2 regions of the Synechococcus sp. BS56D genome follow, and region 2 is predicted to be linked to the other one. Evidence: predicted binding sites of a transcription regulator. Region 2 holds the regulator's gene; the other holds the start of a gene.
What was found. The regulator NtcA, encoded in region 2, controls nitrogen genes in cyanobacteria. The targets are predictions, from matches to a motif close to GTANCNNNNGNTAC.

Region 1 (11,553 bases), on a different contig from region 2:
GCTGCTCCTTGGTAATCGTGTTGGAGGTACGTGGGAAGACGTAGTCCGAACCCACGAGGAAGAAGGGCTTCCCTGCTGCAGGGGAGTCCTTGAACATGAAGTAGGTCGCCGGCTCAGACTGCTGGTTGGGAGTGGCACCGGTATAGAAGATGTTCTTAGAACACTCCTGACCTTCGTATTGAATCGGATAGAAAAGGAAGGCATTCTTCGATTCGTAGACCGGCAACATCGCCTTGCGGCTGGCGGAGGTCCAACCACCGAAGACAACGGGCACCTTGTCTTGATCGATCAGCTTTTTCGACTTCTCAGCGAAGGTGGGCCAATCCGAGGCTCCATCTTCGACGATGTACTCAATCTTGTATCTCTTGCCGTCGACCTCAACACCACCAGCAGCATTGATCTCATCAATGGCCATTTTCTCGGTATCCACGAGGGTGGACTCAGAGATGGCCATGGTGCCGGTCAGGGAGTGAAGGATGCCCACCTTCACCGTGTCGTCGAACTGAACATTGGAGGCCTGATCACCACCGCCACAGGCCGTGACTACCACGCCCAGCGAGGTCGCCGCCAGGCTGATCAGAATGCGTTTTGACAACGGTTGAGACATGGTGTGTTGACAGCGATAACTGTTGCGCTAAGCGCCATTAGACAGTCCCAGCCAGCCGCACTCCTTCCAGTAACACTCACTACCAATCGGACAGAAGAGGCCTGATATCGGAGCAAGCGATCACGAATTTGGTAGTTGTTGCAACACAAACGCCACCACCAAATCCAGCCCCTCACCGCTGTGCAGATTGGTGAAGCACCAGGGGCGATCGCCGCGCATGCGCAGGGTGTCGCGCTCCATCACGGCCAGGTCAGCCCCCACCAGAGGCGCCAAGTCGATCTTGTTGATCACCAGCAAATCCGAACGCGTGATCCCAGGGCCGCCCTTGCGCGGGATCTTGTCGCCTGCGGCCACGTCAATCACATAGATACAGAGATCAACCAGCTCCGGACTGAAGCTGGCCGCCAGATTGTCGCCGCCGCTCTCAACCAACACCAGATCCAGATCTGGGAACTGAGCTTCCAACTCCGCCACCGCTGCCCTGTTGATGGAGCAGTCCTCCCGTATGGCCGTATGCGGACAGCCACCGGTCTCCACACCACGGATCCGTGACGGCTCTAAAGCTCCCGCGCGAGTTAAAAACTGAGCATCTTCCTGGGTGTAGATGTCATTGGTGACCACCGCCAACTGCAGTTGATCCCGCAGTCGCCGGCAAAGCGCCTCGACAAGAGCGGTTTTGCCGGACCCCACCGGCCCAGCCACACCAAGCCGCAACTTGCTCCCCATCAGCTTCGGAATAAACGGGAATACAACTCAGCATGGGACAGCTGCGCCAGCGATGCCCCCACGCCAGCTGACCACAAGGTCCGTGGATCAGCAGCGAGGAGCTCTTGGGCCTCGGCAGCGATCCGCGGCAACAGACGGTGCTGAAGCACCTGAGCCCTGGTCGGGCCCAAAGGCAGCAGGCGCACGGCCGCACTGAGCTGATTGGCGACCCAGCTGTAGAGGTAGCCCTCCACCGTGTCAGCCTCCGACACCCCCAGCGACAGTGCCGCCCAAGCCCATGCCGCCGGCCAGGCCAGGGTGAGTGGCTCTGTCAGTGGATGACCCATGTCGGCCAACAGCTGCAGTAGAGACCCCCCCATCTGACGTTGTTGAGCTCGCACCTCCGCAGCTTCACGGGTGGCCAGCAGCCAACCATCCAGATCCAGCAAACGAAGTCGGGCCGACTGATCAGCGCCGTTCACCCATCGGTCCAGGTCAGCCATCAGGGTGGCGAGGGCGGCAGCCTCCAACCGCAGGGATCCCCGCTCCAACTCGGCGATCAACCACTGCTCGAGACCAGCCTCACTCTTCAGCGCTCCGGCCTGGATCAAGACCTCCAACCCCTCCGAGTAACTGAACGCTCCCACCGGCAAAGCCGGGCTCACCAACTGGAGCAACGCCAGGGAGGTCATGGCGTTTCATGGCTGTGGGCATGGCTGTGGTGATGAGCATGGCTGTGACGATGGGCATGGCTGTGACCACCCCCATAAGCGCCTCCCTCCGGAACAAACGGACGCTCACAGGCACTCACACGCAAGCCACGGCTCCGCAACATCGCCTCCAGCACCGAATCCGCGAGCAACAACAAGTCCCCGTCGTGGAGCTCGAGCGCCACATGGCGGTTACCGAGGTGATAGGCCGCCTGCAGGAGCTCCAAGACTGAATCCGCCTGCACCCGCAGCAACGGTTCCGGCGCCGCAATCACCACCACCTCCCAGCTCCGGGAACGATCCAACAAGCGATCACCGGGCTGAAGGGCACCCTCCCGCGGCAGCTGAAGCAAGAGAGCACGTCCACAGTGGCTTCGGCGGCGACCACGGAGCACCGTGCGTTCTTCGGCCGTGAGCGGCAATTGCAGGCGGCGTTGGGGCGGAAGATCTCCAACGGCCTCACCCACTTGGCGATGCTCCAACACGATCGGTTTGTGATCGCTCGCGTTGTCACTCATCGCGTTGTCGTCCAAGGCTGCTCCGCTTTCACCCTGAGCCTGCCCAGCCGTCGGCCTTGATTTGGTGTTGATTGCTACAGGTCATCGCAGCTCGAGCGCCGAGCGTGGGGGCATGCAACGCCTCGATCCCTGGCATGGCCGCTGCGAGCTGCGGTTTGAACACCGGCAGACCGAGCACGGCGACGCAGGCACAGTTCACCAAGGGGGCTGCAGCGCCCCGTTCAAGCTTCTACGGGCTGAACAAGGCAACAACGGTCGCTGTGAGCTGCCAATCCTGCATACAGCTGGAGGACTGGTGGGTGGCGACCAACTCAGCATTGCCCTGGACCTGAAAACAAACAGCCGCTGCTTGATCACCAGCGTCGCCGCCCAGAAGGTCTACGGGTCCATCGGCCGCAGCCGCCTCTACCCCGAAGGCCAATGGGCCCGTCAACAGGTGCACTGCACACTGGCGAAAAGCAGCGATCTGGAATGGCTACCCCAGGAGCTGGTGCTTTATGCGAATGCCCTCTATGAGCAGCATCTGACGGTGCAACTACCAGCTGACGCCTCCTTTCTCAGTGCAGAAATCGTGCGGCTGGGCCGCACCGCCGCCGGAGAAACCCTCCAGCAGGGTCGCTGGCGCTCAGCCCTGAGCATCTGCCGACGCAGTGATGAACCTCATCAAGCCGATCGCTGGGAAATGGTGGACCGGTTGGACTTGGGGGGCGATGCCCTCAACGACCAGCACGGACTGAACAAACAGCCAGTGTTCGGATCGCTGGTGTGGGCTGCACCGATGCCCTTGAACGGCGATGCTCTGGCGCAACTGCTGGAGCTGGTCCGCAGCGATCGCGAAGGCCTGGAAGGCACGCTGCGCTGCAGCGCCTTGGATCAGGGCCTGGTGGCCCGTTATGCCGGTCCGTCCAGCCGCGATGCCCGCTTCTGGTTCAGCCGCATCTGGGCTCGCACCCGCGCCCTGCGCGCCTTGAGCGCTCCACAGATCCCAAGGGTCTGGCCTTTGCAGGAACAGCCTTTGCCACCGTCATCGTTCATCACGAACACTGCTTGGCCCGCGATAAGGACACACTGAGAACGACCGAGCCAGTCCATGCATCTCAGTCCCCAGGAAAAAGACAAGCTGCTGATCGTCACCGCAGCTTTACTGGCCGAACGGCGACTCCAGCGTGGCCTCAGGCTCAACCACCCCGAAGCGGTGGCTTGGCTGAGTTTCCTTGTGCTGGAGGGTGCCCGCGACGGAAAGAGCGTTGCGGAGCTGATGCAGGAAGGCAACACCTGGTTAAGCCGCGAACAAGTCATGGACGGCATTCCCGAACTGGTTCACGAGGTGCAGATCGAAGCGGTGTTTCCCGATGGCACCAAGCTCGTGACCCTGCACGACCCAATTCGCTGACCCACCACCCTGCATCTCTGCCATGGCCCCGCTGATTCCCGGTGAACTGTTGCCAGAACCCGGCGACATCGAACTCAACGCTGGCCGGCCCGTGACCACCATTCCCGTGGCCAACAGCGGCGACCGGCCCGTGCAGGTGGGTTCCCATTTCCATTTTGCGGAAGCCAACAACGCCCTGCAGTTCGACCGCGATGCCGCCCGGGGTCAGCGGCTCGATATCCCCGCTGGCACAGCCATCCGCTTCGAACCGGGTGACAGCCGAGACGTGCATCTGATCCCCTTTGCTGGTGCCCGACGGGTGATCGGCTTCAACGGCCAAATCAACGGATCCCTCGACGCCTGACCCATGCCCTATCGCATCTCCCGCCAGGCCTACGCCGAGACCTACGGCCCCACCACCGGTGACCGGGTTCGCCTCGCCGACACTGAACTGATTCTTGAGGTTGAAAAGGACTACACCGTTTATGGCGATGAGGTGAAATTCGGCGGCGGCAAGGTGATCCGCGACGGCATGGGCCAGGCCCAGACAACCCGAGCAGGTGGTGCCGTCGACACCGTGATCACCAATGCCCTGATCCTCGATTGGTGGGGGATCGTGAAAGCCGATGTGGGCCTAAAAGACGGCCGCATCGTGGGCATCGGCAAAGCCGGCAATCCCGACACCCAGGCAGGGGTCACGATCGTGGTGGGCCCCGGCACCGAAGCGATCGCCGGCGAAGGTCACATCCTCACGGCCGGTGGCATCGACACCCACATCCATTTCATCTGCCCTCAGCAGATCGAAACGGCCCTGGCCAGCGGCGTCACCACCCTGATGGGCGGTGGCACCGGCCCGGCCACCGGCACCAACGCCACCACCTGCACCCCCGGCGCTTTCCACATCAGCCGCATGCTCCAAGCCGCTGAGGGTCTACCGGTGAACATTGGCTTCTTCGGCAAGGGCAACGCCAGCACGCCCGAAGCGCTTGAAGAACAGGTGCGCGCCGGTGCTTGCGGCCTGAAACTGCATGAAGACTGGGGCACCACACCCGCCAGCATCGACGCCTGCCTGTCGGTAGCCGACCGCATGGATGTGCAGGTGTGCATCCACACCGACACCCTCAACGAAGCAGGCTTCGTGGAAGACACGATCGCCGCCATCAAGGGCCGCACGATCCACACCTTCCACACCGAGGGTGCCGGTGGGGGTCACGCCCCAGACATCATCAAGATCTGCGGAGAAGCCAACGTGCTGCCCAGCAGCACCAACCCCACCCGGCCTTACACCCGCAACACCCTCGAGGAACACCTCGACATGCTGATGGTGTGCCACCACCTCGATCCCAGGATCCCGGAAGACGTGGCCTTTGCCGAATCGCGGATTCGCCGCGAAACGATCGCCGCCGAAGACATCCTTCACGACCTGGGCGCCTTTTCGATCATCGCCAGCGATTCCCAGGCCATGGGCCGTGTGGGCGAAGTGATCACCCGCACCTTCCAGACAGCCCACAAAATGAAGGTGCAACGGGGTGCCCTGCCGGAAGACTCAAGCCGCAACGACAACCACCGGCTGAAGCGCTACATCGCCAAGGTGACGATCAACCCGGCGTTGGCCCACGGCATCAGCACCGAAGTGGGCTCGATTGAAACCGGCAAGCTCGCCGATCTCGTGCTGTGGAAGCCGGGCTTCTTCGGCATTCGGCCCGAACTGGTCCTCAAGGGCGGCTCGATCGTGTGGGCCCAGATGGGAGATGCCAACGCCTCGATTCCCACCCCTGGCCCGGTGCATGGTCGGCCGATGTTCGCTGCGTTCGGCAAAGCCTTGGCGCCCAGTTGTCTCACCTTCGTGAGTAGCGCAGCCATGGACGCCGACATCCAACGTCAGCTGGGACTGGAGCGCACCTGCATGGCCGTCCAAGGCACCCGCAGCGTGGGTAAAAGCGCCCTCAAACTCAACGCCGCCCTGCCGAACATCAGCGTGGATCCACAGACCTACGAAGTGTTCGCCGACGGTGAGCTGCTGACCTGCGAGCCTGCCGAAGTGCTGCCCCTGGCCCAGCGCTACCTGTTGCTCTAGGGCTGGTGGTCTAAGGGAACTGCTTGAGGCCAGGATCAACCTGATTGAGCTGTTCACGACTGAAACGAGGCGTGATCAGCAGGCGCAGGGGATCGCTACCACTAAACACTCCGGATCTGGCCGTCGGTGCTGCCAGCGGCGGCGCGGATGGGGTGTTGCTCAGGTGCTCATCGAAGAAAGCGCGGGCCATCCCCTTCAATTCCTCTCGCGCCAGAGGCTGATCCGGACCGATCACAACAGCGGGCAACGCAGACGTGCCATCAAGGAACGAGAGATGGGTGCCGTTGTGTTGAAGAGCCAACAGGGAACCAGGCTGCTGAATCGACGTGAAGGGGATCAGCTGCTGAGAGACGGGCGGCGCAAAGATATCGCCCGTACCGGAAACAAACAGAATCGGCGCAGCAATCGCCTTCAGCGACGTGGGGCTGAAGATCGGATTGGTCACCGGATTCACCGCCACCGCTGCCTTCACGCGCGGATCTCGAAAACTCTTGCGTTGCACCACCTGGCCGGGGGCGACACATTGCCAGACCACCGCAGGATTAAGCACCACCTTGTCGGGATCGTTCAGCTCATCGCAGCCCTTAAGGAGATAGGGCCAATCGAGCTCAGCACCAGCCAGGGCCGTCACGGTGTAACCGCCGAGCGACTGACCAAGCACGCCCACAGCGGCGGTATTCACCTTGGTTCCCCAACGCTGCTGCATCTGGTCGATCAGGTCACTGACGCTGAGCGGTTGGCCATACCAGGCATTCGCAGGCGGAATCGCACCGGTGCCCTGAATCGCCGCCTTGATCGTGTTGGCGCTGGTGAAAGGGAAATTCAGCGATGCCACGGCATAGCCATGGCTCGCCAGCTGCTGGCCCACATATAAGAGGGCATTCATATCGGTGTTCAGGCCAGGAGCAATCAGCACCAGCCGTGCCGGGCTGGCGCTCGTGGCACTGTTGGGGATGTAGGCGATGGCGCTAATCGTGTCGCCGAAGCGTCCCTGAAATTGAAACGGGGTCTGGGTGAAAGCCACCGCCCCCTTGTCGGCCAACGTCACCAGATCAGGACCCTGGGCCGGTTCCCCCTGAATGGAGGCAATGCGAGGAAACAGCTTGTTCTGAAGGTTGAACTGCTGGGTGAGCGATTGAGCCAGGGAGAGCACCGCACCCACATTCACCGGCAGGGTTCGGGTCGGATAGGCCTGGAGCACATCAATCAGGCGCAGCTCACCAGATTGGGCAGCTCCAAGAATCAAAGCGGAAGACAGAGCCGGCTCGGCGATCTCAGGAGGCTGGGCGAGCACCTTCACCAGTTGCTGCAAAGAGCGTTTGCCAAGTGGAGTGCTGAGGAAATTGGACGCCATCACATCCGTGACGGGCACGCTTTGATTCAGCAGATTGCGCAACGACTGCTGCTGCTGTGGTTTCAGCAGGTTGAAGTAACTCTGTAGATCCGGATTGACGCGACCTGTTTCGGTGAAGGTCACCAGCGATGGCACCGAGACATCGCGGGACAATTCACCGAACTGAAAGCGAACGCGCTCGGCTGCGACTGCTGGCAATCCCAGGGGCACAAGACCAGCCAGCAAGGAAAGCATCGTCAGTCCATAGCGACGCATGAGCAACTCCATTCCGCTGGTGCACCCTCTCCGAATCAGGGCAGATTGACAAGTACAGACGCTCCCCAAATCCAGGATTCCAATTCGGTAACGACCGCCACCCGCGATGGCACCACTGAAGCCTTGGATGGGTCCAGCCATTCCACGGCGCATGTTCACCGATTACAAACCCAGCCGCGGCTACGACGAATATTTCTGCAGCGAGCAAGCGGAACCGCGCACCCCCCTGCTGCCGCTGCTGTCATCCCTCGGGCGCATCGGCCTTGATGAACTGAATCGCTCACACGCCTCCGCCAGTAATCTGCTCCGCCGCCTTGGTGCAACATTTCGCCTGAATGATTCAGGCCAGCTCGGTGGTGAGCGGATCCTTCCCTTTGATCCATTACCTCGCTTGATCAGTCGTTCCGACTGGAACAGCTTGGAACGAGGGCTTTTTCAACGCCTTGAAGCAATTGACTGCTTTCTTGCCGATGTCTATGGAGAGCAGCGGATTCTCAACGACGGTGTGATCCCCCGGGAGGATGTGGAGAGCTCCCAGGGCTGGCGTCCTCAGATGCAAGGCATGACAGTGCCGCTGGGGCGCTGGTGCCACATCTCAGGTCTCGATCTAATCCGGGACGGACGGGGCACTTGGCATGTGCTTGAGGACAATCTGCGTTGTCCATCAGGCGTGGCCTATTTCCTGGAAAACAGGCGGGTCATGAAACGGCTGTTTCCCAGCCTGTTCGAGGGCCGCACGGTGCAGCCCATCGACGACTACCCCTCCCATCTGCTGCGCACGCTGAAGGAACTCGCCCCCTGGACAGACACGCCCCGAGTCGTGCTGCTGACTCCAGGGGTGTTCAACAGCGCCTACTTCGAACACAGCTATCTCGCCCAGCAAATGGGTATTGCCCTGGTGGAGGGACGAGACCTGGTCTGTGAGGACGGTCGGGTCTGGATGCGCAGCACCCGTGGATTGGAGCCCGTGGATGTGATTTACCGACGCATCGATGACGACTTCCTCGACCCTCAGGTGTTCCGCCGCGATTCGATGCTCGGCGTCTCTGGGCTGCTTGAGGTGATGCGTGAGGGGCGGGTGGCCATCGCCAATGCCCCAGGCACCGGAGTCGCTGACGACAAGCTCATCTACGCCTACGTGCCCGAGATGATCCGCTACTACCTGGCAGAGGAGCCGATCATCGCCAATGTGCCGACTTATCTCTGCTCTCGCCCCCAAGATCTCACCTACGTGCTGGAGAACCTGCGGGAGCTGGTGGTGAAGTCCGTGGCCGAAGCCGGTGGCTACGGCATGTTGATTGGCCCCCACGCCAGCCGAGAGGAGATCGAGGCCTTTGCTCTCAAGATCCAGGCCAACCCCCGCAATTACATCGCCCAACCAACCCTCGAACTCTCCACCGTCCCATCCCTGAGCGAAGGAGTGCTCTTCCCCTGTCACGTGGATCTTCGGCCCTACGTGCTGCGCGGACGCAGCAACTGGGTCAGCCCCGGCGGCCTCACCCGGGTGGCACTGAAGCGAGGCTCCCTGGTGGTGAACTCCTCCCAGGGGGGCGGCTGCAAAGACACCTGGGTTGTCTCTGACAGCCAGGTTGTCTCTGACAGCCAGGTTGGTTCCGAACTCACGCCATGTTGAGCCGCGTTGCCGACTCGCTCTATTGGATCAATCGCTACGTGGAGCGTGCCGAGAACATCTCCCGCTTCGTGGAGGTGAGTGAAGCGATGGCGCTCGACTGCCCACCAGGCAGTGCCGAGCCCTGGCTGCCATTGGTGGAGGCCAGTGGAGACCGAGAAGCCTTTGACCAGCACTACCCAGGCCAAAACCCGAAGGAGGTGATCCGTTTCCTTGTCTCTGATCGAGACAACCCCAACAGCATCGTGAGCTGCATCGCCATGGCCCGGGAGAACGCGCGCCAGATCCGCGATGTGATCACCACAGAGATGTGGGAGCAGATCAATGGTCTCTACTGGAGTCTCCAGGATGGTGAGGCGATTTGGCAGGAACCGGAGCAGGAGCAGCTACGCGACATCCGTCGCGGCTGTCAGCTCTTTTACGGGATCACGGATGCCACCCTCAGCCGGGATCTGTCCTGGCTCTTCAGCCAACTCGGTCGCCTGATTGAGCGAGCCGACAAGACGTCCCGCATCCTGGACGTGAAATATTTCCTGCTATTGCCCTCACCGGAAGAGGTGGGGGGCGTACTCGACGAACTGCAATGGATCGCCCTGCTGCGCTCTGCCGGGGCTTATCAGATGTTTCGCCAGAGCATGCAGGAGGCGATCGCCCCCAGCGCCGTGGCCTCATTCCTGCTGCTGGATCCCACCTTCCCCCGCTCCGTGCGCTGCTGCCTCCAGGGCATCAGCGACACCCTGCAACAGATCCAGCGCCAGCCGGTGCCAGGTCCACCCGATGACCTGGAATGCCTGCGTGGCCAACTGCTCGCGCGCTGGAGTTTCGTGCGCATCGATTCCCTCATCCACTCCGGTCTGCATGAGGCGATCGATCACCTCCAGGCGGATCTGAACCGCTTGCATCAGCTGATTCACGAGCGTTACTTCACCCTCAGCGATCTCCGTTCCATCCCTGCCGATCCCGCATGCGCGCTCAGCTGATCCATCGCCTCAACTACCGCTACGCAGCTCCGGTGAGCCTTGGGGAGCACCGTCTCTGCCTGCAACCGAGGGGTCAGGGATTTCAGCGACTGATCAGCCATCAATTGGAGATCAGCCCCGACCCGATGCATCGTCACGAACTGGTGGCCTCCAGCGGCGATGAAATCTGCCGGGTGCGTTTTCTCGGCGCCACCGACCGGCTCAGCTTCATCGCCCGAAGCCTGGTGGAAACCCGCAGTGCACCGCCGCTTGAGAGCTGTTTCAGTGGCATGGAGCCCTCGTTGCCCTATCCGCGCGGCCTGCTGAACAAGGATCTCCAGGGGGCGCTTGAGGGCTGGCTGCCAGATGGACAACACGACCCCTCAGCGGTGGAGCTGGCCCAGGATGCACTGATGGGCAGCAATCAACAGGCCCTGCCCTTTCTGCGCCAACTGGTGGAGATGATTCAAGATCGGGTCAAATACACCCAGCGCCACATTGGTCCGGCCTGGCCCGCCGGCCGCACCCTCCGGGAGCGAGTCGGTTCCTGCCGAGACCTGGCCATGCTGATGATCGAATGCTGCCGCTGTGTGGGTCTGCCAGCTCGCTTCGTGAGCGGTTACCACCTGGTGGATCCAGCCCCGGAGCAGTACGACCTGCATGCCTGGGCGGAGGTGTATTTGCCCGGTGCCGGCTGGCGAGGCTTCGATCCAAGCGGCAGCGGCGCCATCGATGATCGCTACATCGTGCTGGCCAGTTCCTCAAGGCCCGAGCTCACAGCAGCGGTAACCGGCAGTTTCAGTGGGCCGCCGAACACCGCCAGCGACCTGAGCTGGAGTATTGAAGCGGAGATTGATGGCTGTGGCCTGCTGCTCCGAGGGGAACAAGGGCAGGAGACTGACTCCAAGCAAACTCAGGCCGCCTGAACCAGCGGCGCCAAACCATGCAAACGAGGCCGGGGCGCCGCCGTCGATGTCATGGCAAACAGCTTGGGGATTCGACGGCTGTTGTAAACACGGAATTCACGCACGAGTGACGCACCGGTCTCACGCAGGGCCTGGTTGAGCACCACCGAACCCTCAGGATCCGACACGGAGCGATGAAAGGTGCCCTTGGGGATGCGCAGGATGTCACCACCGCTCTCCAAACGCACGATGTGGAAGGGCTCCGTCCAGCTGAGATTCACCAGATAAAAGGTGCGACCACCACTGGCAGCCAACAGGTTGTCTTCCTGATGGGGGTGGAGATAGAACTGCCAGGCTCCGGTCTCAGGATCATTGGGGGGGCTGACTGCGGGACCGCTGTGGATGACCAGATCGCGTGCATTGGAGTCAGCGACGGTGACATCAAAGAAGCGAACCGCCGG
Region 2 (11,553 bases):
GAAGGCTTCGTAGCCGCTGATCGGGAGCAATGGCCGGATGAAACGCGGGCCGGAGAAATCTGCGTCAAACGGCTCTTGGCGGGTGAGCGAGGCCATTACGGACCGCTCGAACATGCCCAGATCGTGCTCAACGTGGGCTGGTTCCCCCACTCGGTGATGCAACAGGCCCGCACCCACCGGGTGGGTGTGAGCTTCGACGTGCAGTCGATGCGCTACACCGGCGATCGCATCTGTAAAGCCGCCAACGGCGAGCTCCCCCTCGAGGAGGTGTTTTACCTCCGGCCGGTGGGGGATTACAGCGATCGTCAAGGCAAGAAGTATCACTACAGCGAAGATCTGCGCCGCCAGGATCTGGAGCTTTGCCAGCAGGCTGCTGCCCGCTATCGGGATCTTCTCCAGGCAGGCTTCGCGGAAGAACACGCGCGCGGGATCCTGCCCTTTGATTACCGCCAGCACTTCGTGGTGAGCTTCAGCCTGCGAGCTTTCCTGCACTTCATGGACCTCCGCGCCAAGCTCGATGCTCAGCAGGAGATCCGCGAACTGTGCGACCTGATGTGGCCGCACCTGCAGGAATGGGCCCCTGAATTCGCAGCCTGGTACGAAAAGAGTCGCCTCCATAAAGCCAGGCTGGCGCCCTGATCAGGTTGATCCCTGATCACACCTTCGCCAGCGTCACCCGTTCCGGTTGATGCTGGTATTTGCCTTGGCGGTCGCTGTAGGTGGTGTCGCAGGGATCACCTTCAAAGAAGAGAAGCTGACAGATGCCCTCATTGGCATAGATGCGGCAATCAGCACCGGAACTGTTGCTGAATTCCAGGGTGAGATGTCCCTCCCAGCTCGCTTCCGCCGGGGTGGTGTTCACGATGATTCCCAGGCGCGCATAGGTGCTCTTGCCAAGACAAATCACCGTGATGTTCGCGGGCACCTTCATCTTTTCGAGGGCCACACCAAGCCCGTAGGAATGGGCCGGGAGGATGAAGTAATCACCATCCTCATCGTGATGAAGCTCTGTGGGCTCCAGATTGGCCGGATTGAACCGCTTGGGATTCATCACCGTGCCCGGCACGTGCTTGAAGATCAGGAACTCCTGAGGTGACAGGCGCAGGTCGTAGCCATAGGACGAACAACCGAAACTGAGCACCGGGCGCTGCTTTTGATCCGGCTCTAGATGACGGACCAGCCCCGCCTGGAAGGGCTCAAGCATGCCGGCCTGAGCTTGTTCAGTAATCCAGCGATCGTTCTTGAGCATCAGAAGCCTCGACGCAGTTCAGTGACCTGATCGGCAAGCCCCATCAAGAACTCGGGGATGGAGGGTCCGGTGACAATCACGTCCACCGAGCCGGGGCGGCGCTCCAGAGTCGCACGCACCTCCTCCTCGCTGAGGTAGCCCAGGGCAATGGCCAGCCCCAGCTCATCAAGCACCAGCTGATCGAGCTCGCCAGCCAGTAGCTCACGTCGGCAGACCTGCCAGACCTGCTCCACCGCCTCCTGCACAGCCTGACCCTGGTCAACGGCAGGCCCATCGAGGCAAGTGGAGACAGCAGGCCTTAACCAGCCGAGCCGACCGCAGAGCGTCAGACGCCGCTCCGGGCCTTGGTCGACCCCTCCCTTCAGGAACTGCACAATCAGCACACGGCTGCCCAGACCGGCAGCACGCAACGCTTGGCTGAGCACATTGGAAAAACTGCCGCGGTAGGGGGCGGTATGCACCTGCAGCTGACCCTCGGCAGCCACCAGATGGAGGGGTGCCCGGGGCGGCACAGGGGGCAAAGGCCGTAGACCCGCTCGCTCCAGTGCCCGGTGATCCGCAGTGCGCGGATCGGCAGGGCGATGACTGGAGCTCAGGCTGGCGGTCATTGATTCCTCACACGGCCGGCATGCCGGCAGAAGCAAAATCTAGCGCCGGAGACGCAGCTCACAAGCCCCTGATACACCACTGATGGTGTTTGAGCGCCCCGCCTGCTGGTGACAGCCGCCCTGTCAGGCTCAATTGCAGCGCTTCTGCGGTTGATGACCAGCCACCAGCCCCCACTCCGTCACGACGGTCGCCATGCCGCCGCGCTGCGCCCCTTCGCGATCGAGTGGGATCCAATGGGCTTTGCCATCAGCTCCCTGATCGTGCGCACGGGCCGCACCGCCGTGCTCTGCAGCGTCAGCCATGAACAAGGTGTCCCGCGCTGGCGTCAGGGGGAAGGCAAGGGCTGGCTTAGTGCTGAATACAGGCTGCTTCCTGGCTCCACTCCCGAACGCCAGAACCGGGAGCTGCTCAAACTTTCGGGTCGCACTCAGGAGATCCAGCGCCTGATCGGCCGCAGCCTCAGGGCCTGCCTCGACATGGAAGCTCTGGGTGAAAACACGTTGCTGATCGATTGCGATGTGATCCAGGCCGATGCAGGCACGCGCACGGCCTCGATCACCGGCGCCTGGATTGCGCTTCAGCACGCCTGCAACCAACTCCTGACGAACGGGGTCATCACGCGTCAACCGGTCCGCCAGCAGGTGGCGGCCGTCTCCGTGGGTTTAGTGCAGGGAACCCCCCTGCTCGACTTGGACTACAGCGAGGACAGCCGGGCCGACGTGGACCTGAATGTGGTGATGGACGGCGAAGGGCGTCTGCTGGAGCTGCAGGGCACAGCGGAGGGAGCTCCGTTCAGTCGCAGCGCCCTCAACGGCCTCCTGGACCTTGCCGAACCAGGCCTGACGGAGTTGATGCAGCACCAACGCAGCGCCCTGCATCAACGCTGAATTTCGTGTGGGTTGCTACAAGGTGGAGCCAGGACCATCCGTAGCGTCCTGCCAACTGCAAAGTCGCCATGGTCGGAGCCACACGCGGCTTCAGCCGATATTCACCGCAGACCGCCTCCGTAACGGCCAGTGCCGGAGCGGGAGTCACCCTGGCGAACGCTCCTGCAGCCAACGCACGCACGCTGCTGGAAGTGATCCGAGATCTCGAGGGCGCGAGCACGGAGCTGGTGGAACGCGGCAAGACGATTTTCTTCCCCGGAGATCCCGCTGAACGGGTTTATCTGATCAGGCGCGGGGCGGTTCGCCTCTCCAGGGTCTACGAGTCCGGGGAGGAAATCACCGTGGCTCTGCTCAGGGAAAACAGCTTGTTCGGCGTGCTGTCCCTGTTGACCGGCCATCGCTCCGATCGCTTCTATCACTCCGTGGCCTTCACCCGCGTGGAGATGGTCACGGCACCAGCTGCCTCGGTGCGCCAGGCGATTGAAGCCGATACCGGTGTTGGCCTGCTGCTGCTGCAGGGTCTCTCGAGCCGGATCCTGCAAACCGAGACCATGATCGAAACCCTCACCCATCGCGACATGTCGTCCCGCCTGGTGAGTTTTCTTTTGGTGCTCTGCCGTGACTTCGGAGTGCCTGGCGATAAGGGAATCACCATTGACCTGCGCCTCTCGCACCAGTCGATCGCCGAGGCCATCGGCTCCACCCGGGTCACGATTACGCGCCTGCTCGGGGATCTGCGCAACTCTGGTCTGGTGGAGATCGACCGCAAGAAAATCACGGTGCTCGATCCAATCGCCCTGGCGAAACGCTTCAGCTGAGCGGGTCACGGGAGAAGATGGAGCCCGGACGGCCTCAGCTCGCCTTCCCTCGCCCTTGAATTCGTGACCGGCTGGCTGCTGATCCTCTCCCTGCTTGTGCTCGGTGGCGTGCTCGCCACCCTGGGCGATCGACTCGGCTCCAAGGTCGGGAAGGCCCGTCTCAGCCTGCTGGGCATGCGCCCCCGCCGCACCGCCGTGCTGATCACGGTGCTCACAGGGAGCCTGATCTCAGCGCTGTCCCTTGGGCTGATGCTGCTGGTGAGCCGCCAGCTGCGCGTGGGCCTCTTTGAACTGGATGCCTTGCAGAAGCGGCTGAATGACAGCCGCACGGCCCTTGAGAGCAGCCGCAGAGCCCAGAAGGAAGCAACCCGAGAACTGGCGCAAGCCCAGGAGCAACGGGAACGGACCCGACGGGATCTTGCGGAAGCGAAGGCAAAGGCAGAGACCTTGCGCCAAGCCTTGGTTCCCCTCAACAAGCAGCGGGAACGTCTGGAAGCAGAACGGACTCGCCTCAGTCGCGACGTGCAGGCTCGGGATGCGGAAATCCGACGCACCGAAGCGGAGCTGGCCAGCGTGCGGCAGCGCATCAGCAACGGTGAAGCGGAGCTGCGCCAACTCGAGAAAAACGTGCTCGCACTGCGGCAGGGGAACGTGGTGCTGAGCAGCGGCCAGCCCCTGGCCACCGCCACCCTGCGGCTCGACAACCCCAGACAGGCGAAACAGGTAATTGATCAGCTGCTGCGGGAAGCGAACCTGCAGGCCTACCAGCAGGTCCTCCCAGGGGTAAAACCCGATCGACAGATCCTGCTGGTGCCTCGCAGCGACATCGAACGACTTGAAAAAACCATCCGCCAACCGGGCACCTGGGTGGTGAATGTGCGCTCGGCAGCGAATGTTCTTCTGGGCGAAAAGGTGGTGTACGCCTTCCCAGAAGCTCGTCCGAACACCCGCATCGTGAAAACCGGCGACGTGCTGGCCCGCACCTCCCTCGAACGCCAGGAAACTGACGGGGAAGCCGTACGCAATCGGCTCAACCTCCTGCTCGCCTCCGCCCTGGCGGAGGTCCAGCGCCGGGGATCCCTCAGTCAGGGACTTCAGTTTGACGCGACAGCCCTGAACAGCCTTGGCAAACAGCTCCTGAGCCGAGCACCATCCCGCGTTGAGCTTGAGGTCGTGGCCCTGCGCAGCAGCGACACCGCAGACCCGATCGTCGTGGAGCTGCGCCCCATCAATGGGGTGCGCCCAGGCCAGGTCTCAGGCCCCACCTAAATGGCACGGCTCCTGGCCATCGACCCTGGCCGCAGCAAATGCGGCCTGGTGCTCTGCGACAAGGAACGCCACCAGGTGATTGCATCAGGCGTGTATCCCATCGACACAGTGCTCGATCAGATCCAGCACTGGAGCAGCAGCAGTCCGATCGATCAGGTCCTTCTTGGCAATGGCACCGGCAGCAGCCTCTGGCGTGAACGTTTGCAGGAGCAACTTCAGCTGGAGCCTGAGCTCATGGACGAGCGGGGCACCACCCTGCGAGCGAGAGAGCGTTATTGGCAGCTATGGCCACCGCAAGGCTGGAGACGCTTGCTGCCTCGCGGGCTCGACCTGCCTCCTGTGGAGCTGGATGCCATTGCTGCTCTGGTGTTGCTCGAAGACCACCTTGGCCGGCCCCTGGAATGGGCCTGCCCTCCACCGATTCAAAATCGCGCCCGAACGGTGAAGGTGTAATCGCCGCCAGGCTCGAGGTGATAGTCAGCCTTGACCAGAAATCGCTGGAGGGCGTCCTGGATCAAGGCCCTGCCGAGGGATGGCTCCACCGTCAGCTCGCCGCGATCAAAGGCCCAGCAGAACTGCCAAGCAAATCCGCCAGCTTGCACCTCCCCCTCCAAACATTGGTCCTGAAAGCTCTGACGCAACACCCTGAGATGGGCCGTTGTCACAGGCAGCGGACTCATGCGTCCGTCTCCGCGAGCTGGAGACCATTGAGCTGATTACCAGCCCGCTCCAGGCCCTGACGCTGGATCAAATCGAGCCCCTTGAGCACCGCATCAAGAACGGTCTCCAGGAGCGGCTGTTCTTCTTTGCTGAAGCTGCCCAACACATGCGACACCGTGCGGGCGCGCCGCTCCTCGGGGGTACGACCAGGGGCACCGATGCCGATCTTCAAGCGGGCGAAATCCTGGGTGCCCAGATGCTGAATCGTGCTGCGCAGCCCGTTATGACCACCAGCACTGCCCTTGGCCCGCAGCCGCAGTCTTCCCAAAGGCAGATCCATGTCGTCGACGACCACCAGCAACTGGTTCACGTCTAGATCGAACCAATCGAGGGCGGCACGGATCGCCCGACCGCTGTCGTTCATGAAGGTCTGCGGCATCAGCAGGCGCAGACGCTCGGCCCCAAGGCCAAGCTCAGCCAGCTCCCCATGCAACTTGGGCATGGAACGGAAGCGAGTGCCTTCGCGGCGAGTCATGGCCTCGAGGGCCATGAAGCCAACATTGTGACGCGTGCCCGCGTAGCGATCTCCGGGGTTTCCGAGACCGACGACGAGGCGCAATTGGCCCCGATCCATCAGAGCTCAGGATTGGAGGCCTTGATGTCGGGAGAGGCGCTGTCAGCAGAGGCGCTATCCACTGAGGCGGTGCTAGGGATCGCCTTCACATCGTTCACTTCCCCAGGTTCAGGCAGGCCAGCTTCAGGCAGCTCTGGCTCAGCCATCGCCTTGTTGATCTCGCGCTCGAATTCCTTGGAAGCAGACTGAAAACCCTTCAAGGTTTTCCCCAGGGTCCGCCCCAGCTCCGGCAGGCGCTTGGGCCCAAACACAAGCAGGGCCACAGCACCAATGACGGCCATCTCAGGAAGGCCGATGCCGAAGACATTCATGGGCTTTCCTCAGCCGAGGCCGTTCCAGTTGACGTTGATGCCCTCGAGGATCAGGGACTTGTTGTACAGCTGCAGGATCACCAGCAGGAAGACCAGGAACAGGGCCATGAACACGCCCATCACAGGAGTGGTTCCCCAGCCGGGCACCACCTTGCCGTACTCAGAGTTGAGGGGACGGAGGAGATCTCCCAGACGAGTGCGTTGAGCCATGGCGGGCTTGGTCTCGGGTGAGGTTCAGTCTCGATACTGTAGGGGCCACGGTCCTGATCGGGCCGAACCTGTCGAGAGATGTGATGGAAACCTCCTCCCCGGCCCTTTCCGTGGCGATCGCCGTGCTGGCCGTATTGCTCGGGCTGACCGGGTTCGGCGTCTACACAGCCTTTGGACCTCCCTCAAAGCAGCTGGACGATCCCTTCGACGATCACGACGACTGAAGCCCGCTCAGGGGTCGGAACGGCGGAGCTCAAGATCCACAAGCGCTCCCGGCCTGACTGAGATGGCTTCACCCCATTCGCCATCTCCATCGCTGGCACCACAGGATCGAACACTCCAGCCGGCGTCTTGCGGCAGCTTCCACTGCTGGCGGCGACCACCGGGGTTGTGGACCTGAAGACGCACAGAACCCTCTGGGGCTTCGCTGGTGAGGGCAATCGGCACCAACCCCGGCGGAAGGCCCGGCAACAGACGTTGGTCTCCTGCTGTAGTCGCTTTGCCCCACCAACCGGTTTCACGAAAGGCGAGGGCCGCCTGGGGAACGGCGCCTCGCTCCCAGCCCTCCGGAACCGGCATGAGCGCAAGCCGTTGGCGATGCCAGCCCTGATCCGCCGAGGGATCCGGCCAGGTAGGGCCGCGCAGCAGGGAAACGCCAAGCCGATCCGGCACCAGGTCCACCCCCTGCGGACCATCCAGCAACACCGCGAGCCCCCCTGCTGGAGCTGCCGCCTGGCTAGCTAGCCAGGAGATCACCGGCACCTCCCAACGGGCCTGCTCCCTGGCGGTCTGAGCCAAAGCCGGCCGTTCAAGAACCCCGCCGCTGGTGTCCGCAGCCCAGCGCACGGCTTCGGTGGCCAGGGGAAGCTCCAGGCGCAGCAGCTCATGGGTCTGACACCAGTCAATGCTGCATGTGATCTCAATCCAAGGGTGATCGGCACGGAGCTGCAGATCCACTCGGATCCGACTCGCACCGGCGTTACAGCGCCACAGGCAACGGGCCAGCAGCGGCCCCGATTCGACGAGTTGAGGCGCATCAAGCGGCCCTTCGAGAGGCAGGGGGTGCTCCCGGTAGTCAGCAGCCAGATCCCAGGCATCCCAAAACTCGCCGTGATCACCAAAACGGCGGAACTCCAGCGGGGCGGACAGCTGCGGAGCTCCAGCAGCATCCCTGAGCTGACGAAGTCCAGAGGCATCGATCTCGGCGGAGACCAAGCCGTTGCCGATCCGCCAGCCACCCCCTGGGAGGGTGGTCACTTGCACAGCGCCCCGCACTGGCGGTTGTGTGAAGACAGCAGCCTGTTGGAACGGCACGTGCTCGAGCGCAACCGCCGCGACCCCCTCCTGGCAGGGCAGCTGCACCCAGCTGCCACCGGTGGGCGCATCCTGAACAGCCAACGCCTGACCGGCATGGGTCCAGTGCCCCCGGGGCAGGCGCAGCAGGGGTGACCAGCACGCCAGCGGCTGCAAACCAACCCAGCACCAGCGGTTCTCTCCCGAAGCAAGCCCGAGCAAGTCGCGTAATCCCTGATTGCGCTGGCGCAGGGCCTGCCGCCGCGAAGCCCGCCAGACGGGTTCAGCCTGCTCAAACACCTCCGGAATCGACGTTCCAGGAAGGATGTCGTGAAATTGCTGAAACAGAAGCGGTCGCCAGTCAGTAGCAGCGGGGGCACCGGCACCAGCTCGAGCACTTAACCCTGCGCTCAGCAATGCAGCCACCAGATCCGCCTCTCTGAGCAGCCGCTCCAGGCTGCGGTTGTGGCGCTTCTGATCCGGACGGCTGGTGGGGCAGCCCCGGTGAAGTTCCAGATACAACTCATCCCGCCAGACCGGCAGGCTCTCGATGTGAGCCTCCAACCCCTGCAGGTAGTCACGGAGACTGCCTGGCCGCCGGACCGAGACCTGGGGATGCCCCTCCCAAAGCTGCAACTGCTCGAGCATTTCAGCGGTGGGACCGCCACCGTGGTCACCCACCCCTGGAATCCAGAGGGCCTGGTCTAACGCTGTGGCCGCTTCGAAGGCACGCTGTTCCGCCTGAATGGCCCCAGGGTCCCCATCGGTGCCGATCGGCGGCAACATCAACGCCAGCACCTCAGCCGCACCCCTGCTTCGCCAGCGAAACAGGCGATGGGGGAAGGGGTTAGAGGCATTCCAGGCCAGTTTGTGCGTACAGAACCACCGCACCCCCTCCATGGCCGCAATCGCCGGCAGGCCGGCAGCAAAGCCGAAACTGTCGGGAAGCCAGGCCAGCTCATGGCGCCAATCGGGGAACGCTCGATGGCTGTAGGCCTGGCCCAATGCGAATTGGCGGCGCAGCGACGCCGTGCCAATCAGCACGCAGTCGGTCTCGACCCAGGGGCCATTGATCGGTTCCCAGCGGCCAGCCGAACTGGCGGCTTGGATCCTGGCGAATAAAGCCGGACGAAAGCGTTCAAGCCATGCATAGAGGGCAGGGGTGGAGTGGGCGAAATGCAGATCAGGGAATCGCTCCATCAAGGCAAGAGCGGAGCGGAAGGTGCGCTCTGCGGCCTCCCAGGTGTCGGCCACCGGCCAGAGCCAGGCCAGATCAAGATGGGCATGACCAAACCAGTGCACCTGGCCGGCGGCAGGAGCGAGCCGCCTCAACGCATCCGCCACCGCCTCAGCCGCGGCGTCCTGCAGAGGATCCAGATCCAGACATGACTCCGGCAACCCTGTCTCGGCCTCTTCCTCAGGCCCTGCCGGAGAGACCGCGAGCGCTAAATCCAGGGCCTGAGGCAGCAACAGCCATTCCGCCCCATCGGCTGCGGACGGCGTCTCTGGCTCAAGAACGATGGCACTGCTGATCAGGGCACCGTCGTCGTGGAGAGGGCTGCGCAGTTCCAGCTCCAGAACGATCGGCCTGCCGCTCAACCAGACCGAGGGCATCGACCAGCGACAGCGGGTATCGAAGAGGTCGCCCTCATGGACGAGCTGACCGTCCACCCAGATGCGCACGGCATCAGCCCACCAGCTCAAGACCAGACGCGCCTGGGCTCCCGTGCAATTCCGCCAGGCAGGCGGGCAGCGGATCTCCTGTCGCAGTCGCCTCCAAACTCCACCTCTCGGCCAGACGAGCAACCCCCGCTGCACCCAGTCGGGACGGTGCTCACGCCCCCATGGATCCTCCAGAGCAGGTCCCCGTTCTGGGGCGTCGCTGCGCAGCCAGTGACCGATCAGATCCAGACGCGAGCGGCTTCGAAACGTTTCAATCCACCCCAATCGCCGGGCCTGGAGCTGGGTTTGCATCGTGATCACCAAACATTGCCCCATAGGATGATGGCGCTGTCCCAGACGCCGGTCGGTCTCCATGCTTGCCCTCAAGATCTCCGTTTACTCGGTCGTCTTCTTCTTCCTCGGGATCTTCGTGTTCGGCTTCCTGGCGAGCGATCCCAGCCGCACCCCCAGCCGCAAGGACCTCGAAGACTGAATCCAGAGGCGGCTGACCGCGCGTTCAGTCACGCCAGACACTGGACAACATCTGCAGAGTTGAGCCTGCTGCGCGTGGCAAGATCAGCGGCCACAGCAGCAGCAGCGCTTGCCGGCTCGCAACGTCACATCCGGTCATTCCGACCTGCTGGCCAGGCGCTTCTACTCGCTTGTGCTCCTGGGCTCCCTGATCAGCCCGATCTCGCCAGCGGCGGCAGAGACGCCTGCGCCTGCTGAAAGCAAGTCTGCCGGCAGCACAAAAGACTCGGAGCAACAGCCCCGTCCACCGCTGGAGATCAAGCTCAAGGCTGATCAACAGAGCTACGACTCGCGCAGAAACCTATTCATCGCCGAGGGCAACGTACGGGCGGTCCTCAACGGCGGGGTCCTGCAGGCTGACCGCATCGAGTTCGACAGCAACTTCAACACACTGTTCGCCCGTGGCAGCGTTCGTTATCGCAAGGGTGCGCAGTATTTCCAGGCCAGCACGCTTCGCTTCAGCCTGATCCAGGGGGAGGGCGAGCTGGAAGACGTGTACGGCGTCCTGGATCTCGACAGCGCCGCCATCGATCTCAACCCCTACGGAGGCGGAGCCAACCCCAAGCCTGAGGAGAAGCCCACGGATCCATCAACTGGCACGTCGCGCCTCCTGCCGGTCATTGAAAGCAGCGGTCTGGGGTTCCCCACAGCCCTCGGCATCGAATTGGAGGCAAGCACCGCCGAGCGGATCAGCCCCCAGGGTGACGGCAGCGGCTTTTGGGACGTGGAACTCCCGCCGGCACCGGAATGGCAGGTGCCCGATGCGCCACAACCCAACAACAAGCCCGCCGATGCAGGGATGGCCTGCCCGCCAGTGCTGCCCCCGGTCCCCCCCTGGCATCCCCATCCCTGGGCTGTGACGGCCTGGGGTGGGCAGATGATCGATTCCAACTTCGGCGATACCTTCCTCTTCAACGGAAGGATGCGACCGGAATACCTACTCGGCCTGAGTATTCAGAAGCGCATCTGGCGGGCAGGCCCCCTATCGCTGGAACTGGAGGCCGACCTGTTTGGCCACCACGCCTACAGCCAGCAAGGCGGCCAATTCAACCAATCAGTGCCCTATGCCGACACGCCTGATCAGACCTTTGCTGAAGGGATCCTCGGCCTAGGGGCGCGACTCTGGCTGCAACCCTGGCTGAGCTTCGGATTTGTCGAGGGCATCAGCTACAACACCTCCGTCAGCAACTACGAGCGCACCTACCGGGAAAACTACGCGCAGCTGCTCAATTACCTGGCCTTTGAACTCGAGGCCGCCGTCTCTCCCGAGCTCTCAGTGGTAGGCAGGATCCACCACCGCTCCGGCGCCTTCGGCACCTACAGCGGTGTCAGGGAGGGCAGCAACGCTTATCTAGTCGGGGTGCGCTACCGCTGGGGCCAGGATCCTGCAGCGCCGAAGCAGGAGGTGGTCCCACCACCC

Region 1: CWE17_RS03960 (urease accessory protein UreD) is a predicted target of NtcA. The motif match lies at 2,605-2,618, and genes of this name have one in related genera.

The regions. Positions count from the first base shown of each region.
Region 1 is NZ_PHQU01000002.1:255,569-267,121, forward strand. It holds gene urtA (urea ABC transporter substrate-binding protein) at 1-607, opposite strand, end outside; gene ureG (urease accessory protein UreG) at 728-1,333, opposite strand; gene CWE17_RS03950 (urease accessory protein UreF) at 1,333-2,004, opposite strand; gene ureE (urease accessory protein UreE) at 2,001-2,540, opposite strand; gene CWE17_RS03960 (urease accessory protein UreD) at 2,653-3,612, shown strand; gene CWE17_RS03965 (urease subunit gamma) at 3,631-3,933, shown strand; gene CWE17_RS03970 (urease subunit beta) at 3,956-4,276, shown strand; gene ureC (urease subunit alpha) at 4,280-5,989, shown strand; gene CWE17_RS03980 (alpha/beta hydrolase) at 6,000-7,610, opposite strand; gene CWE17_RS03985 (circularly permuted type 2 ATP-grasp protein) at 7,750-9,231, shown strand; gene CWE17_RS03990 (alpha-E domain-containing protein) at 9,225-10,208, shown strand; gene CWE17_RS03995 (transglutaminase family protein) at 10,193-11,113, shown strand; gene CWE17_RS04000 (redox protein) at 11,101-11,553, opposite strand, start outside.
Region 2 is NZ_PHQU01000004.1:221,499-233,051, reverse strand. It holds gene thyX (FAD-dependent thymidylate synthase) at 1-639, shown strand, start outside; gene dcd (dCTP deaminase) at 656-1,249, opposite strand; gene CWE17_RS07655 (cob(I)yrinic acid a,c-diamide adenosyltransferase) at 1,249-1,857, opposite strand; gene rph (ribonuclease PH) at 2,011-2,745, shown strand; gene ntcA (global nitrogen regulator NtcA) at 2,814-3,563, shown strand; gene CWE17_RS07640 (DUF3084 domain-containing protein) at 3,627-4,832, shown strand; gene CWE17_RS07635 (pre-16S rRNA-processing nuclease YqgF) at 4,833-5,285, shown strand; gene CWE17_RS07630 (DUF3146 family protein) at 5,255-5,512, opposite strand; gene pth (aminoacyl-tRNA hydrolase) at 5,509-6,126, opposite strand; gene CWE17_RS07620 (TatA/E family twin arginine-targeting protein translocase) at 6,126-6,437, opposite strand; gene psbH (photosystem II reaction center phosphoprotein PsbH) at 6,447-6,647, opposite strand; gene psbN (photosystem II reaction center protein PsbN) at 6,731-6,871, shown strand; gene CWE17_RS07605 (glycoside hydrolase family 38 C-terminal domain-containing protein) at 6,879-9,914, opposite strand; gene CWE17_RS07600 (photosystem II reaction center protein I) at 9,976-10,095, shown strand; gene CWE17_RS07595 (DUF3769 domain-containing protein) at 10,267-11,553, shown strand, end outside.